DNA from 2 places in the Actinoplanes derwentensis genome. Region 1 is predicted to be linked to the other one. Evidence: riboswitches for the same ligand, from Rfam matches in the RefSeq annotation. Region 1 holds a riboswitch; the other holds the start of a gene.

Evidence for each region. Region 1 has a riboswitch for cobalamin ahead of BLU81_RS00770 (VWA domain-containing protein). Riboswitches for the same ligand answer to the same signal wherever they lie in the genome.
Region 2: another riboswitch for cobalamin. It lies ahead of BLU81_RS08930 (MerR family transcriptional regulator); the one in region 1 lies ahead of BLU81_RS00770 (VWA domain-containing protein).

The regions. Positions count from the first base shown of each region.
Region 1 covers NZ_LT629758.1:166,009-173,810, forward strand. The annotation lists gene BLU81_RS00750 (putative bifunctional diguanylate cyclase/phosphodiesterase) at 1-542, opposite strand, end outside; gene BLU81_RS00755 (universal stress protein) at 609-1,358, opposite strand; gene BLU81_RS00760 (citrate synthase) at 1,532-2,815, shown strand; gene BLU81_RS00765 (gluconokinase) at 2,896-4,473, shown strand; cobalamin riboswitch at 4,603-4,756, shown strand; gene BLU81_RS00770 (VWA domain-containing protein) at 4,789-7,179, shown strand; gene cobO (cob(I)yrinic acid a,c-diamide adenosyltransferase) at 7,593-7,802, shown strand, end outside.
Region 2 covers NZ_LT629758.1:1,939,845-1,947,646, forward strand. The annotation lists gene BLU81_RS08895 (AMP-binding protein) at 1-585, opposite strand, end outside; gene BLU81_RS08900 (enoyl-CoA hydratase/isomerase family protein) at 578-1,324, opposite strand; gene BLU81_RS08905 (TetR/AcrR family transcriptional regulator) at 1,384-2,028, shown strand; gene BLU81_RS08910 (PQQ-dependent sugar dehydrogenase) at 2,191-3,147, opposite strand; partial or broken gene BLU81_RS08915 (SDR family NAD(P)-dependent oxidoreductase) at 3,164-4,039, opposite strand; gene BLU81_RS08920 (SDR family oxidoreductase) at 4,039-4,782, opposite strand; gene BLU81_RS08925 (TetR/AcrR family transcriptional regulator) at 4,887-5,549, shown strand; cobalamin riboswitch at 5,547-5,694, shown strand; gene BLU81_RS08930 (MerR family transcriptional regulator) at 5,750-6,607, shown strand; gene BLU81_RS08935 ((2Fe-2S)-binding protein) at 6,643-7,362, shown strand; gene metE (5-methyltetrahydropteroyltriglutamate--homocysteine S-methyltransferase) at 7,402-7,802, opposite strand, start outside.

The DNA of each region.
Region 1 (7,802 bases):
AGGTTCAGCAGCAGGAGCAGCAGCATCACGTCGAACAGCGGGTACGTGCCCTGGATGATCGAGAGCAGCGGGTCGCGGCCGGGGATGGTGGCCGCCGGAACGGCCAGCAGCAGGGTGCTGATCAGACCGGCGGCGATGAAGACGATCGCGCAGTCCAGCACCGCGTGCCGGTCCAGACTGCCGCGCCGCCGCATCAGGGCCACCAGGAACGTGGCGAGCAGCAGATAACCGCTGAAACTGGCCACGTCGGCGACCAGCGGCCACGGCATCGGCAGTTCGGTGACCGTCGGCCGGATGATCACGCCGATCAGGAAGAGCAGCGCCGACGCGGCCATCGTCAGCCAGGCGGACCGGGGCTCGGCGCCCCACCGCCGTGGCCCGGTGAAGCAGCCCACGACGGTGGCGACGCCGAGCAGGACGAACCCGGCGGTGGCGACCGCCGACTCCGGGGCCGCGGCGTAGATCGCGGTGACGACGATGCCGGCAGCGGCGATGACCTGCCACAACCGGAGCATGACGGCGGTGGGGAGCACGGAGCGCACCGGGCATTCCTCCCGTACGGCCCGAAGATCAATAGATGGGCCAACGGTAGCAATTCGGGCAGGGTGTTATCGGGCTTCCAGGAAGCTGCCGGTCGGTGCCCGGACCAGCACGGCCGGGCATGCGCTGTGCCGCAACACCCGGGCGGCGACCGTGCCGAGCCGCCCGCCCGGCGCGGTGTCCCGGGGCCCCAGTACCAGTAGGCCCGCCTGGTGCGAGGCGCCGATCAGGGTGGCCGCCGGGCTTCCGGTGAGCACCCGGCGGAGCGCACCGGTCACCTCCGGAACCCGCGCCAGCACCTCGGCGAGCACCCGCCCGCCCTCGGCCGCCCGGCCCGGTTCGGACACGTGCAGCACGTGCAGCGCCCCGTTCCGGCGCCCGGCCGCCTCGGCCGCGAACCGCAGCACCGGCACCGACCCGGGCGAGCCGTCCACCGCGGCCACCACCGGCCCCGACGGGGGACGATGCGTGCGGGCCACCGCCACCGGGCACCACGCCCCGGTCACCACCTCGGCCTGCGGCTCTCCCACCACCAGCAGCACCGCTGTCCGGCTCAGCCGCAGGAGCACCCGTCCCGGCGGGCCATCCACCAGTTGACCGCGCGCCCGGACGCCGGGTGTGTAACGCTGGGCGGTGGCGACCGCCTGATCCACCAGGCGCGCGGCGACCCGGCGAGCGGGTCCGTAACCGGCGTCGGCGGGCCCGTCGAAGGCGTGCACCACCAGCAGCACGCGCCCGCGGGAGACCGCCTCCCGCGCGGCGAGCCGGATCGCGGCCGAGTCGGAGGGGATTCGGCCGACTCCCACGACGATGTGCATAGGGCCTCCCGTAACAGAGTCGCAATATACCGACCATTGTCTATGGCGCAACGACCCATACGTACTGGTGACCAATGCCTCAACGGGTGGCCACCTGATGACCCATTCAGGTTGAGGGTTTACGGTGAACGGCAAAATCTTTGGGACATCTGCCGGTGAAGTGAGGGAAATACATGACGGATGTCAAGCTCGACCACCCCGGTGGTCAGTTGTCGATGGCGGTCAAGAAGGCCGTCGACGGTCCGGGCGGCATCGACGTCAGTGCTCTGCTGAAGGAGACCGGTTACGTAACCCTCGATCAGGGTTTCGTGAACACCGCGTCGACCACCTCAGCGATCACTTACATCGACGGTGACCAGGGCATTCTGCGCTACCGTGGCTACCCGATCGACCAGCTCGCGGAGAAGAGCACCTTCCTCGAGGTGTCCTATCTGCTGATGAACGGTGAGCTGCCCACCCCGGCGCAGCTGCGGGACTACGCCGACAAGATCCGTGTGCACACCCTCCTGCAGGAGGAGATGCGCACGTTCTTCTCCAGTTTCCCGCGTAACGCGCACCCGATGTCGGTGCTGTCCTCGGCCGTCACCGCGCTGTCGACGTTCTACCAGGACGCGCTCGACCCGCTCGACGAGGAGCAGGTCGACATCTCCGCCATCCGCCTGATGGCGAAACTTCCGACGATCGCGGCCTACACCTACAAGAAGTCCATCGGCCACCCTCTGCCGTACCCGGACAACTCCCTGGACTACGTGCAGAACTTCCTGCGCCTGACGTTCGGGCTGCCGACCGTCCAGTACGACGTCGACCCCAAGGTCGCCAAGATCCTGGACATGCTGTTCATCCTGCACGCCGACCACGAGCAGAACTGCTCCACGTCGTCGGTGCGGCTGGTCGGCTCCTCGCAGGCCAACCTGTTCGCCTCCATCTCGGCCGGTATCGGGGCACTCTCCGGCCCGCTGCACGGTGGCGCCAACGCGGCCGTTCTCGAGATGCTCGAGCAGATCCGCAAGGACGGCGGAGACGTCAACTCGTTCGTCACGCGAGTGAAGAACAAGGAAAAAGGCGTCAAGCTGATGGGCTTCGGCCATCGGGTCTACAAGAACTACGACCCGCGCGCCGCCATCGTGAAGAAGGCCGCCCAGGAGATGCTCTCCACCCTGGACAAGCCGGACCCGCTGCTGGAGATCGCGTTCAAGCTGGAGGAGATCGCCCTCTCCGACGAGTACTTCATCTCCCGCAAGCTGTACCCGAACGTCGACTTCTACACCGGCCTGATCTACAAGGCCATGGGTTTCCCGACCGACATGTTCACGGTCCTGTTCGCGATCGGCCGGCTCCCCGGCTGGATCGCCCAGTACCGCGAGATGATCGCCGACCCCGCCAACAAGATCGGCCGTCCGCGGCAGATCTACACCGGGTCCCCGGTGCGCGACTTCGTGCCGGCCGACCAGCGCTGATCAGTTTGGCCAGACGCCCCGCCGGATATCGTCCGGTGGGGCGTCTGGCGTCTGACGGGCGGAATCGGTAGGGAGAGCACATGGACGTGGTGATCGGGATCGACACCGGGACGACCTCGACCAAGGGGATCGCGGCCGGACCGGCCGGTGAGATCCGGGCCCTGACCAGCGTTCACTACCCGCTTGCGGTTCCCGGGCCGGGCCGCGCCGAACTCGACCCGGTGCGGATCACCGACGCGGCCCGCAAGGTCCTCGCCGACGTGACCGCCACCTGCCGGGAGAACGGCGACCGGGTGATCGCGGTCAGCCTCAGCTCGTTCCTGCACGCCCTGCTCCCGATGGACGCCGCCGGGCAGCCCCTCGGCCCGGTCGTCACCTGGGCCGACAACCGCTCCGCGGGCGAGTGCGAGCGCATCGTCGCGGACGGGGACGCCCGGCAGCTCCAGGCCCGCACCGGCACCCCGGTCCACCCGATGTCGCCGCTGACCAAACTCGCCTGGTGGGCGCAGGAGGACCCGGCGGCGCTGCGGGACACGCCCCGCTGGGGCGGGGTCAAGGAGCTGGTCGTCGCGGCGCTGACCGGCGGTCCCTTCCTCGTCGACCTGTCGGTCGCCTCGGGCACCGGCCTCTACGACATCCACTCACGGCGGTGGGACCAAGACGCCTTGACCATTGCGGGCGTACGACCGGAGCAGCTCGCCGAGGTCGTACCCACCACCCAAGCCCTGACGCTCAGCCCTCAGGTGGCCGCCGCGGCGGGTCTGCCCCCGGAGACTCCACTGATCATCGGCGCCGCCGACGGGCCGCTCGCCAACCTCGGCGTCGGCGCGGTCTCGCCCGGCGTCGGTGCGGTCTCCCTCGGCACCAGTGGTGCCCTGCGCACCGTCGTCGGCGCTCCCACCAGCGACAACGCCGGGCGGCTGTTCTGCTACGCCCTCACCGAGGACCGCTGGGTCATCGGCGGGGCCGTCAACAACGCCGGTTCGGTGGTCCGCTGGGCCGGTCAGGCCCTGGACCCCGGCACTGCCGGTTCGTCTCGTGGTTCCGGTGGTGAGGACGACGACGACCGCGACGCCCGGCTGCTCGACGAGGCGGCCGGGATCGTGGCCGGCAGCGAGGGCCTGCTCTGCCTGCCCTACCTGCTCGGCGAACGGGCGCCCTGGTGGCGGCCCGGCATGCGGGGCGCCTACCTCGGGCTGCGCCGCGAACACGGCCGGCCGCACCTGGTCCGCGCCGCCGTCGAAGGCGTCTGCCAGCAACTCGCCCTGGTCCGGGACTCCTTCGACGCCGAAGGTAACCCGCTCACCGAGATCCGGGCCACCGGCGGAGCCGCCGCCTCCCGGCTGTGGATCACCGTGCTCGCGTCGGCTCTGGACCTGCCGGTGACCGTCGCCGACGTGCCCGAGGGCACCGCGCTCGGCGCCTGCCTGCTGGCCCGGCACGCCCTCGGCGAACTCCCCGACCTCGACCAGGCCGCCGCCCTCGTCCCCACCGGCACACCCACCCGGCCTGACCCGGCCGACGCCGCCCTCTACCGGCGGCTGCGCCCACTGGTGGAGAAGTCCGCGCTCGCAGTCCTCGACGTGGTCACCGAACTCGACCGGATCGCCCCCGAACCCCTGCCCGCCACCGAGAAGGCCGTCCCCGCCGGATCGTGACCACGCCGGGTCCGGACCGAACCCGAAGTCACCACGCTCACCCGCCCGCTTCCCGGCGTGGTGACCTGGGGTGCGAATCGCACCCCAGGTCACCACACTGAAGGGGCTGCCGTGATGTCGCCGGCCGTGACCTACCCCGCGTTGACGGGTTACTCGCCGGTCCGGAAGAGTGACCGGCGAGCGGTAGCGGAGGAACCCGGTGCGAATCCGGGACGGTCCCGCCACTGTGACCGGGGAAATCGCCCCGGGAGCCAGGAACTCCGGCCGCTCGCGACAACCGACAGCGGGCGTGGACACCCGCCGGAAGGGACCCTGGTGACGAATCCGTACCCGTTCTCGGCCGTGGTGGGCCTCGACGACCTCCGACTGGCCCTGCTGCTCACCTCGGTCTCCCCGGCCGTCGGCGGTGTCCTGGTCCGAGGTGAGAAAGGTACCGCCAAGAGCACCGTGGTCCGGGCTCTCGCCGGTCTCCTCCCGCACGTCGAGGTGGTGCACGGCTGCCGGTTCGCCTGCGACCCGGACGCGCCCGACCCCGGCTGCCCGGACGGCCCGCACACCCTCGGCGGCCCGGCACTGTCCCGTCCGGCCAGCCTCGTCGAACTCCCCGTCGGCGCCACCGAGGACCGGGTCGTCGGCACTCTCGACCTGCAGCGGGCCCTCAGCGACGGGGTCAAGGCGTACGAGCCCGGCCTACTCGCCGCCGCCCACCGCGGCGTCCTCTACGTCGACGAGGTGAACCTACTCCCGGACCACCTGGTCGACCTGCTCCTGGACGCCGCCGCGATGGGCCGCGCCCACGTCGAGCGCGACGGCGTCTCGGTCAAACACGCCGCCCGGTTCCTGCTGGTCGGCACCATGAACCCGGAAGAGGGCGAACCCCGCCCCCAACTCGTCGACCGGTTCGGCCTGGTCGTCACGGTCGCCGCGCCCCGCGACGCCCGCCAGCGCGCCGAAGTGGTCCGGCGGCGCCTGGCCTACGAGGCGGATCCGGCCGGTTTCGCGGCCCGCTACGTCGCCGACGAGCAGGTCTACGAGGCTCGCATCGCCGCCGCCCGCGCCCAGCTCCCGTCGGTGGTGCTGCCTGACGCCGAACTGGACCGGATCGCCCGCGTCTGCCTCGCCTACGGCGTGGACGGCATGCGCGCCGACATCGTGGTGGCCCGCTGCGCAGTGGCCCTGGCCGCCTGGCACGGCCGCGACCGGGTGACCGCCGACGACGTCCGCGACGCCGCCCGGCTGGCCCTGCCGCACCGCCGCCGCACCGACCCGCTCGACCCGCCCGGCACCGACGAGGAGAAACTCGACGAGGCCCTGGCCGAAGCCGAACGCCAGGCCGAAGAAGACCGCCAGGCCGAAGCCGAACGCCAGGCCGAGCAGGATCGCCGCGCCGACGACCCCGACGGCCCGGATCCGGACGCCGACCCCGACGGTTCCGGCGACGGCCCCGGTGACGACGACCCGGACGGTCCCGGCGGTGGTGGCGGTCCGCGTGACACCGGTGGCCCGTCCGGCACGGACAACCCCGGCACAGACCACCCCCTTGCTGGTACGGACCCCAGCCCCGCACCGCCGAGTTCCCCTTCCCCGTCCGACAGCGACGATCAGTCCACCACGCCCTCGCCGACCATCCCGGCCGCTGGTGTCGCGGTCGCTGCGGGCACCGCCTACCGCACCCGCACGTTCCGCATCGCGGCCCGCGGCGAGGGCGGCCACGCCGGCCGCCGCTCCCCGGCTTTCGCCCGCCGCGGCCGGGTCGTCGGCAGCCGCCTCCCGCAGGGCAAACTCTCCGGCGCCCCACACCTGTTCGCCACCCTCCGCGCCGCGCTGGACCGGACGGCCTTGGACCGGACGGCCTCGGACCGGACCACGGACCGGGCCGTGTTGGACCGGACCGCCCTCGACCGGGCCGCGCCCGACGGCTGGTCGTCGGGTTCAGGCGGCCTCCTCGCCAGTGGTCGTTCCGCTCCGGGTGGTCTTGCTCCGGGCATCATCTCGTCGTCGGATCCCGTGCACCCGTCGGTCGTCCGGCCCGCCGGTGGCCTCTCGGCTCGTCCGGTCGGTGGGGGCGCTGGGCGGGGGATCCGGGTGCTGCCTCGGGACCTTCGGGAGTCGGTTCATGTGGGGCGGGAGGCGAACCTCGTGCTCTTCGTGGTGGACGCCTCCGGGTCGATGGCCGCGCGGAAACGCATGACACTTGTCAAGACCGCGGTGCTGTCGCTGTTGCGGGACGCCTATCAGCGGCGGGACCGGATCGGGATGATCACGTTCCGGGGGAGTGACGCCGACGTCGTGCTGCCGCCCACCTCCAGCCATGAGGTCGGGGTGCAGCGGCTGGCCGCTCTGCGTACCGGTGGCCGGACCCCGCTCGCCGCCGGTCTGAAAGCCGCCGCCGCGACGATCGCCACCGAACGCCGCCGCGACCCGCGCCGCCGCCCGCTGCTGGTGCTGGTCACCGACGGCCGTGCCACCAGCGGACCCGACCCGATGCGCCTGGTCCCGGCCCTGTCCGGAGTGTCGAGCGTGGTCGTCGACTGCGAGTCCGGCCCGATTCGCCTGGGCCTGGCCCGCAAGCTGGCCGCCGCCTTGAACGCCGAGATCATGCCCCTCGACCGGCTCCAGGCGGCGACTGTCCTGAGCCGCCGGTCCGGACCGTCCGGTGCCGAGGCTCCGGTTCCGGTCGACCGCGCCTACCGCCGGGCCGCCTGACCCGGTTCGCCACCCGCAAACCGATGCCGAACCTGAAGTGGCCGGGTTCGACGAAGCGACCGGACTCGACGAAGTGGCCGGGTTCGACGAAGCGACCGGTGACCGTCGGCCACGGGCGACGACGTGGAGCCGGTCTTCGGGCGCCGGTGCGCTGTCGGCCGGTATCTCGATCGGGCCGGGGCTGACCTGTGCCGACGAGGCCCGACCGGGGCCGCCCGGGGTGGGGCTGGGTGTGGGCGGGACCGGCATGCCGGTGAGTGGCGCCGGGGAGTGCGTGGCGGGAGCCGCGCCGAGCCCGGTTGCCGGACCCGGCGGGGCATGCCGGCTTCGGCGGGACCGGAACGGCGTACCGGAAACGGGTTGGAAAGCAGTGACCGTGAGCGGGAAGCCCGCGGTGAGAATGGGGAGGAAACGTGCCGCAAGGGAAAGTCACCAGTGTGCCGGATGACGGGCTGACGACGCGGCAGCGGCGGCGGCAGGCGGTGTTCGCGGTGCATACCGGGCCGGGCAAGGGGAAGTCGACGGCCGCGTTCGGAATGGCGTTGCGGGCCTGGAGTGCTGGTTGGCCGGTGGGGGTGTTCCAGTTCGTCAAGTCGGAGAAGTGGAAGGTGGGGGAGGAGACC
Region 2 (7,802 bases), 1.8 Mb from region 1:
GGCACCGGACAGCAGGGCGGCGACCACGTTCCACTGCGGGTCGACATAGCTGAACGGCTGCGCCGTCAACATCACGTCCGAGTCGGTGAGGTGCGGGAACTCGTCCACCAGGCTGCCCGCCAGAGCCAGCCAGTAGCGATGGGACAACAGGCAGCCCTTGGGTACGCCGGTGGTGCCGGACGTGTACTGCACGTTGACGATCGCGGCCGGGTCGATCGGTTGCTGATCGAAACCGGGCTCGGGCTTCAGGTCGTCGAGGGTGTCCTCGGTGATCAGCAGGACCGCGCCGGAGTCGGTGAGCAGGTGTTCGGTGTCGGCGCTGCGGTACTTCATGTTGACCGGCACCAGCGCCGCCCCCAGCCGGGCCAGGGCCAGCCAGAGCAGGGGGAACTCGGCACGGTTCGGCAGCATGACGGCCACCCGGTCGCCTGCTGTGACACCTTTGCCGCGCAGGGCCTGGGCGTAGCCCGCGCTCAACTCGGACACCTCGGCGAATGTCAGGTTCTGTTCGGACGGGAAGCGCCACGCCGTCCTGGCCGGCCAGCGCTCGGCCGCGTCTGCCACGAGAGTCACCAGGTCAGTCATGGGCGAACTCCCGGCGCGGTGCCGCGTTCTCCCCGGTCAGGCTGGTGATCAGCGCGTGGTCCACCTCGACCGCGAGCGCCTGCTCCAGAGTCGAGTCGGTGCCCAGGTCGAGCACTCGCTTGGCCAGCTGCAGCGCCGCCCGCGGCCGGTCCACCAGTTTCGCGGCCAATCCGAGCGCGAACTCCTCGTGCTGCCCAGCCGGGGCGACCCAGCCGATCAGGCCGATCTGCCTCGCCTCGGGGGCGTGCACCCGATCGCCGAACAACAGCAGCTCCCGGGCCTTTGCCAGGCCGACCAGGTGCGGCAGCAGCCGGGACACCCCACCGGTGACACTGAACCCGACACCCACCTCCGGGAACCCGAACGCCGCCGGCTCATCGGCCACCACCAGATCGCAGGCGAGCGCGAACTCGCAGCCCGCGCCCAGCGCGTAACCGTGCACGGCCGCGATCACCACACCCGGATGGTTACGGATCCGCCGGGTCACCTCCTGGATGCGTTCGAGCCGGGCCCGGGTCTGCGGCAGCGTCTCCTTTTCCAGAGGCTCCTTCAGGTCGGCGCCGGAGCAGAACGCGCGGCCCCGGCCCGCCAGCACGACGACCGGGGCGTCATCGGCCCGGGCCTGATCCAAAGCGGCCAGCAGGTCCTCCACCAGCGCGGGAACGACGGCGTTGAGCCGCTCCGGCCGGTTCAGATGAATGCGGGCGACACCGTTGACGAACTCGTAATCCACGACCACCGCCCCACCATAACCGCTCCCGATCGATCGGTCGATCGGGAACCGCTAAGATGCTGCCTGTGACTGAACCGGCCGGCCGCCGGGTGCGCACCGCGGCCCTCGAACTCTTCGCCGAGCGCGGCTTCCACGGCACCGGCATCCGCGACCTGGCCCAGCGCGCCGGCGTGTCGACGGCGACGCTCTACCACTACATGGGCACCAAGGAAGACCTCCTGGCCGAGATCATGCGGGACAGCATGCGGTTGTTGCTGCGAGCGGCTTCCCCGACCGGCACCGGCGGTACGCCCACCGAACGCATCGCCCGCCTCACCCGGATCCACGTGCTCGCGCACGCGGCCCGCCCCTTGCACACCCGGGTAGCCGACGACGAGTTACGGGCCTTGTCCCCGGGTTCCCGGGCCGAGATCACCGCCCTGCGTGACGAGTACGAACGCTTCTGGCAGTCCGCCATCGACGACGGCGTGTCCACCGGCGAGTTCCGGGTCCAGGCCCCCGGCGTCGCACGCCTGGCCCTGCTGGAGATGTGCAGCGGCGTGGCCCGGTGGTATCGCCCCGACGGCCCGCTGACCGCGGGGGAACTGGCCGCCCGCTACGTCGAGATGGCGCTCGGCCTGCTCACCGTCGACGGCATCCGGCTGGAGCCGGACCCCGGCGCGGTCGGCGACATGGACCGCCTGGTCGCCGAACTCTGGCCGCCGTCGTGAGATCACCCGGCTGACGGGCACCCACAGCCTGTATCCGGGCGGTAGGAGCCAGTCGCGTTCCGCGCGGTCATGAGAACCGTCGCCGTCCAGGTCCAGGTCCAGGTCCAGAACAGTTTCGGCTAGGGGGTGCGCATGCGTCCCGTGGTCACCTCGGGCCCCTGGTCAGCCGGGGGGCAGGACTTCGGCCCGCAGGATGCGGTCGTCGCCCGGCCGGGCGACGGGTCCGCCCCAGGTGGCCCGGTCGGTGTTGGACGTGACGAGCCAGAGGGCGCCGGCGGGTGCCACCTCGACGGTGCGGATGCGCCCGTAGTCACCCTCGAAGTGGGCGATCGCCGCACCGGTGGCCTCGCTGCCGTCGACGGGAAGCTGCCACAGCCGCTGGCCTCCCAGCGCACCGATCCACAGAGAACCCTCGGCGTAGGCGGCTCCGGAGGGTGAGGCGTCGTCAGGGTGGACGTTGCGGTGCCCGGAGGAGTACACGGGTGAACCGGAATCGGGGTTGTCGCCAGGGATCGAGCCGTCCGGCCGGATCCGCAGGATCTTGCCGTTGAGGCTGGCGTCATCGGCGGCGTTCTCCGGTTCGAAGGCGTCGCCGGTGCCGCCCCACAGATTACCGTCGGGCCCGATCGCCAGGCGGCCGCCGTGGTGGCGGTCGGCGGTCTCGATGCCGTCGAGCAGGACGCGCTCGCGGGTGAGTGACCGGTAGTCTGCGGAGATGCGCAGGGCGACGATCCGGTTCTGCTCCGCGCCGGAGACGGACGCGTAGACGGTACGGTCCGTGGCGAAGTCCGGCGAGGCGACGATGCCGAGCAACCCATCTTCGGAGCTCACTCGCACGTCCGGCACGATGCCGACCGGGGTGGCGGCGCCGCCCGTTCCGGGTATGCGCTTGATGAGTCCGGTGATCCGTTCGGACACCAGTGCGGAGCCGTCGGGCAGGAACGTCAGGCCCCACGGCGCCGACAGGCCGGTGGTGAGTTCGGTGGGTCCGGCGAGCGTCGCTATCGGGGCGCCGCTGCGGACCGGTCCGGTCCAGCCGCCGGCGCCGGACTCCGAGGTGCACCCGGTCAGGGCGAGGCCGGCGGTCAATCCGGTCGCTATCAGGCGGCCGAGGACCATGAAGCCTCCACGGGGGTCATGACGGTAGCCGGAGGGTTTCGCCGAAGCCGAGACGGTGAACGAAAGCCTCCCGGGTGAGGTCCGCGAAGGCCATCACGTGGTCGACGCCGGCCTCGGTGAAGTCGACGACCGTCCGGAAGGGCTTCTGCCCGCGGGGCAGTGCTAGCACGCGGGCGATCTCGTCGGCGACACCCTGCGGGTCCGGGTCGACGTCCTGCCGTACCAGTGCGGCGGTGGCCTGCTCGTTGCGCGCGACCAGCGGATCGAGGGCGGAGTAGGCGGCGGTGACGGCGGTGTCGGAGGCACGACTGGCGTTCGGGAAGTGCGAGGTGCCCCGGGTGATGGCTCCCGGCATGACGATGCTGGTCTCGATGCCGAACTGCGACGCCTCGTAGGACGTCACCACGGCGAGTGCGTCGAACGCGGCCTTCGACGCGACGTACGGGCCGAGGAACGGTGGGGTCGTCACGATGATCGTGCTGCCGACGTACAGAAGCGTGCCGGAGCGTTGCTCCCGCAGGTACGGCAGGGCGGCACGATTGACCCGGTGGGCACCGACCGCGTTGACGTCGATCAGGTGCGTGAGGTCGTCGTCGGTGAAGGCTTCGACGTAACCCACGTACAGATGACCGGCGTTGTTGATCACGACGTCGAGGCGGCCGGACTGCTAGACCACCGAGCGGACGGCCTTGTTCGCGGACTCCTGAGAGGTGACGTCGAGCTCCAGGGCGTGCAGGTTCTCGACGGCGGCGAACTCGGCCGAGGCGGCGGTGCCGTCAGCGCTGGCGAGGGAGCGCACGCTCGCATGGACGGTGTGTCCCAGCCGGGCGAGTGTGAGTGCGGTCAGCCGGCCGATGCCGGTGCTGGAGCCGGTGATGAGGACCACGGCCATCAGGCGGCACCGCCGTTGGTGTAGAGGACCTGGCCGTTGACCCAGCGGCCCGGTCCGGCGAGGAACGCGGCCACCTCGGCGATGTCCTCGGGGGTGCCGAGGCGTTCCATCGGGTTGAGCGAGGCGATGTGGTTGATGACCTGCTCGCTCTTGCCTTCGAAGAACAGCGGCGTGGCCGTCGGGCCGGGTGCGACGGTGTTGACCATGATGTCGCGGCCGCGCAGCTCGCGGGCGAGGACGAGGGTCATGGCCTCGACGGCGCCCTTGGAGGCGGCGTAGGCGCCGTAGGTGGGCATCTGCAGCCGGGTGATGGACGTCGAGAAGGTGATGATCGCTCCACCCGCGCGCACCTGCCGGGCGGCGAGCTGGCTGACCACGAAGGTGCCGCGCACGTTGGTGCGCTGGATGCGGTCGAAGGTGTCGAGGTCGGTCTGCGCGATCGGCGCGAGCGGCATGATGCCCGCCGTGTGCGCGACGACGTCGACGCCGCCGAAGGTGTCCGTGGCGTGCTGGAACAACGCCGCCATCTCCGCGGGGTCGGCGACGTCGCCGCCGAACGCGGTGGCCTGGCCGCCTGCGGCGACGATCTGCTTCACCGCGTCCTCGGCCTTGGCCTCGTTGCCGCTGTAGTGCACCACCACGGCGATGCCGTCGGCGGCCAGGCGCTCGGCGACGGCGCGACCGATGCCGCCGGATCCTCCGGTCACGATGGCGACGCGGGTGGGAGTGAGGTTGCCGGACATGTGCCCTCCAGGTATGTGGACTAGGTGTCCATATAACCGTAGCGAGATAAAGACTAGTTGTCCACTAATCTGAGGGCGGAGTTGTCGAGACGAGAGGAACGACCATGGCTGAGCAGTCGTCGCCCCCGGTGGCACCGCAGCGACGAGGACGTGGCCGCCGGCCGGCCGCCGAGGTCCGGGCAGGCGTGTTGCGTGCCGCCACCGAGCTGCTGCTGAGCGAGGGGATCAAGGCGGTCACGTTCGACCGGGTCGCCACCGCGGCCGGCTCCAGCAAGATGACCCTGTACAAGTGGTGGCCGTCCGCCGGGGCACTGGCAGCGGAGGCCTACTTCACCCACAGTGAACCCATTCTGGAGTTCCCCGACACCGGCGACATCCGCGCCGACATCACCGCACAGCTCTGCACCTTCGTCAGGCTCCTCAACACCGACGGCACCGGCGCGATCCTCGCGGGACTGATCGGGGTGGCGCAGACCGACCCCGAGCTGTCCGCGGCGTTCTCACTGCACTACTCGGCCACCCGCCGCGCGCTCGCCATGGCGGCCTTCGAACGGGCCCGCGAGCGTGGTCAGCTGCGCGACGACCTCGACCTCGGCATTCTCGTCGACCAGCTCTGGGGAGCGTGCTACCACCGCCTGCTCATCCCCGACGCCCCCCTGACCGAGGAATTCGCCATCGCCCTGGTCGACAACGCCCTCGACGGCGCGGGGAATAGGGCGGCCGGGACGAGACGATCGGTGTCGGGACGGATGGGGCGTACCCCGTAGGATGGGTGGGCAGTCGGTTCGCCCGGTTCGCCAGATCGGGTGTCGTAAGAGGGAACCCGGTGGGAAGCCGGGACTGCCCCGCAGCGGTGAGTGGGCGACGGTGCGTGCCCGCGAGTCCGAATACCTGCCACTGCCCGCGCCTGACCTGGTGTGGTGTTGTCGGTGACCTCGAGGGCGGGTCGGCGGTGGGAGAACAGCTGATGATGCACGCGCCGGTCGAGGAGCGGCTGAGTGCCGGGATACTCGCCCGGCGGCTCGGTGTCGCCCCGACCACCTTGCGGACCTGGCACCAGCGGTACGGACTCGGCCCGTCCGGGCACGAGTCCGGGCGGCATCGGCGCTACACCTCGCACGACGTCGCCGCGCTGACCGTGATGGCGCAGCTGACCACCCGAGGAGTGCCCGCGGCCGAGGCCGCCCGGCAGGCCCGCCGCGAGACCACATCATGGACTGCCGACCGTCCGTGCGGTGACCCTGGTACCGACGCGGAAGCCCGTGGGCTGGCCCGGGCCGCCCGCCGGATGGACGTGCTCACCCTGCGGGAGACCCTGGCGGCCTCGGTGGCCGGGCATGGTGTCGTGCACACCTGGCACACCATGGCCGGGCCCGCGTTCAGTCACATCGGGCACGCCCGCTACCCGGAGACGCGCAAGGCGATCGCGCGGCGGCTGCTCACCCGTACCCTCAGTGAGGTTTTTGCCGCGGTGCCCCGCCCACCTGCGGGTACGCCGGTCTCGGTGCTGCTGATGGCCGCCGACCACGGCCGGGACGTGGCCGCCCTCGACGCACTCGCCGCCGCGCTCGCCGAACGCGGAACCGCTTCGATACACCTCGGCGCCGGCCTGTGCGGGGAGGTGATCGGCGGCGCGGTGGCCCGGGCCCGGCCCGCGGTCGTGGTGCTCTGGTGCGACGGTCCCGGACCGATGCCGGCGGAAATCCTCGCACCCTGCATCGGTGACCCGGCGTGGCGGCCGGCCGTCGTCGAAGCCGGACGAGGCCGGGCGTGCCCACACCTCGCCGACGCGGTGGCGGCAGTCGCCGGGCTGGTCGCGGCGTGACCCTTCGAAAACAGGATGGCCGGAACGGTCGCGGCGTGACCGGGGCGGCTCTGGAAGCGGCGGCCCGGCTCGGCCCCTACTTCGCGTGGGAACCCTACGACGGTGAACCCGGCTGGCGGCCGGTGCGGGAACTGCTCGACCCTGACGTGATCGCCCAGCGGGTTCGGATCGGGCGGCGGACCCTGGCCGGGCTCGGCGGGCTGGACCACGCGGACATCGACGAGCGGGCCGCGGCGTCGATCATCTTCCTCGGGCTCGCGTCGCGGCTGCTGTCACCGCTGCTCGGGGCGGTGGCCACCGGCGGCGTCCTGCCGATCGCCGACGTGGAACGGCTGTGGTGGCGGCAGGTCGAGGCGGGACCGATTCCGATCGCCTGGCACGGACTCGACAGCGGGCCCGGCACAGCCGAACTCTTCTCGCGTACCGCGATCCGGGGTCTGGTCGAGCCGGTGCTCGACGTCTTCCGTGAGCGGTTCCGGCTGTCGCCGCAGGTGCTGTGGGGCAATGTCGCCTCGGCGCTGGGCGGTGCGGCGGGCATGATCGCCGACGCGATGCCGGGCGCCGCCGAAACCGCCGCGACCCTGGTCACCGGGTGTCTCGAACTGCCGCCACTGCGGGGAACCGCCACCCTGACCCGGCCCGATCCGGCGCGGGCCCGCTGGTACCTGGCCCGCAACAACTGCTGCCTCTACTACCGCATCCCCGGCGGCGGCACCTGCGGCGACTGCGTGCTGAACACCCGGCGGCCGGGTTAGGAGGGTTCGGGCGCCCGAACCCTCCACCCGCGCAGAGGGCTAGCGCAGTTCAGCGGCCGCCGCTACCAGGTGACGCAGGGACGCCTCGGTCTCCTCGTACCCGCGGGTCTTCAAGCCGCAGTCCGGGTTCACCCACAGGCGGCGCGCCGGAACCGCCTCGGCCGCGAGCCGCAACGACGCGACGACCTCCTGCTGGGACGGCACGCGCGGCGAGTGGATGTCCCACACGCCTGGGCCGACGCCGCGGCGGTAGCCGATGGTGGCCAGGTCGTCGAGCACCTCCATCTTGGAACGGGACGCCTCGATGCTCGTCACGTCCGCGTCGAGGGCGTCGATCGCGCCGATCACCTCGCCGAACTCGGAATAGCACAGGTGGGTGTGGATCTGGGTGGCGTCGGTGACACCGCTGGTGGCCAGGCGGAACGCGCCGACCGCCCAGT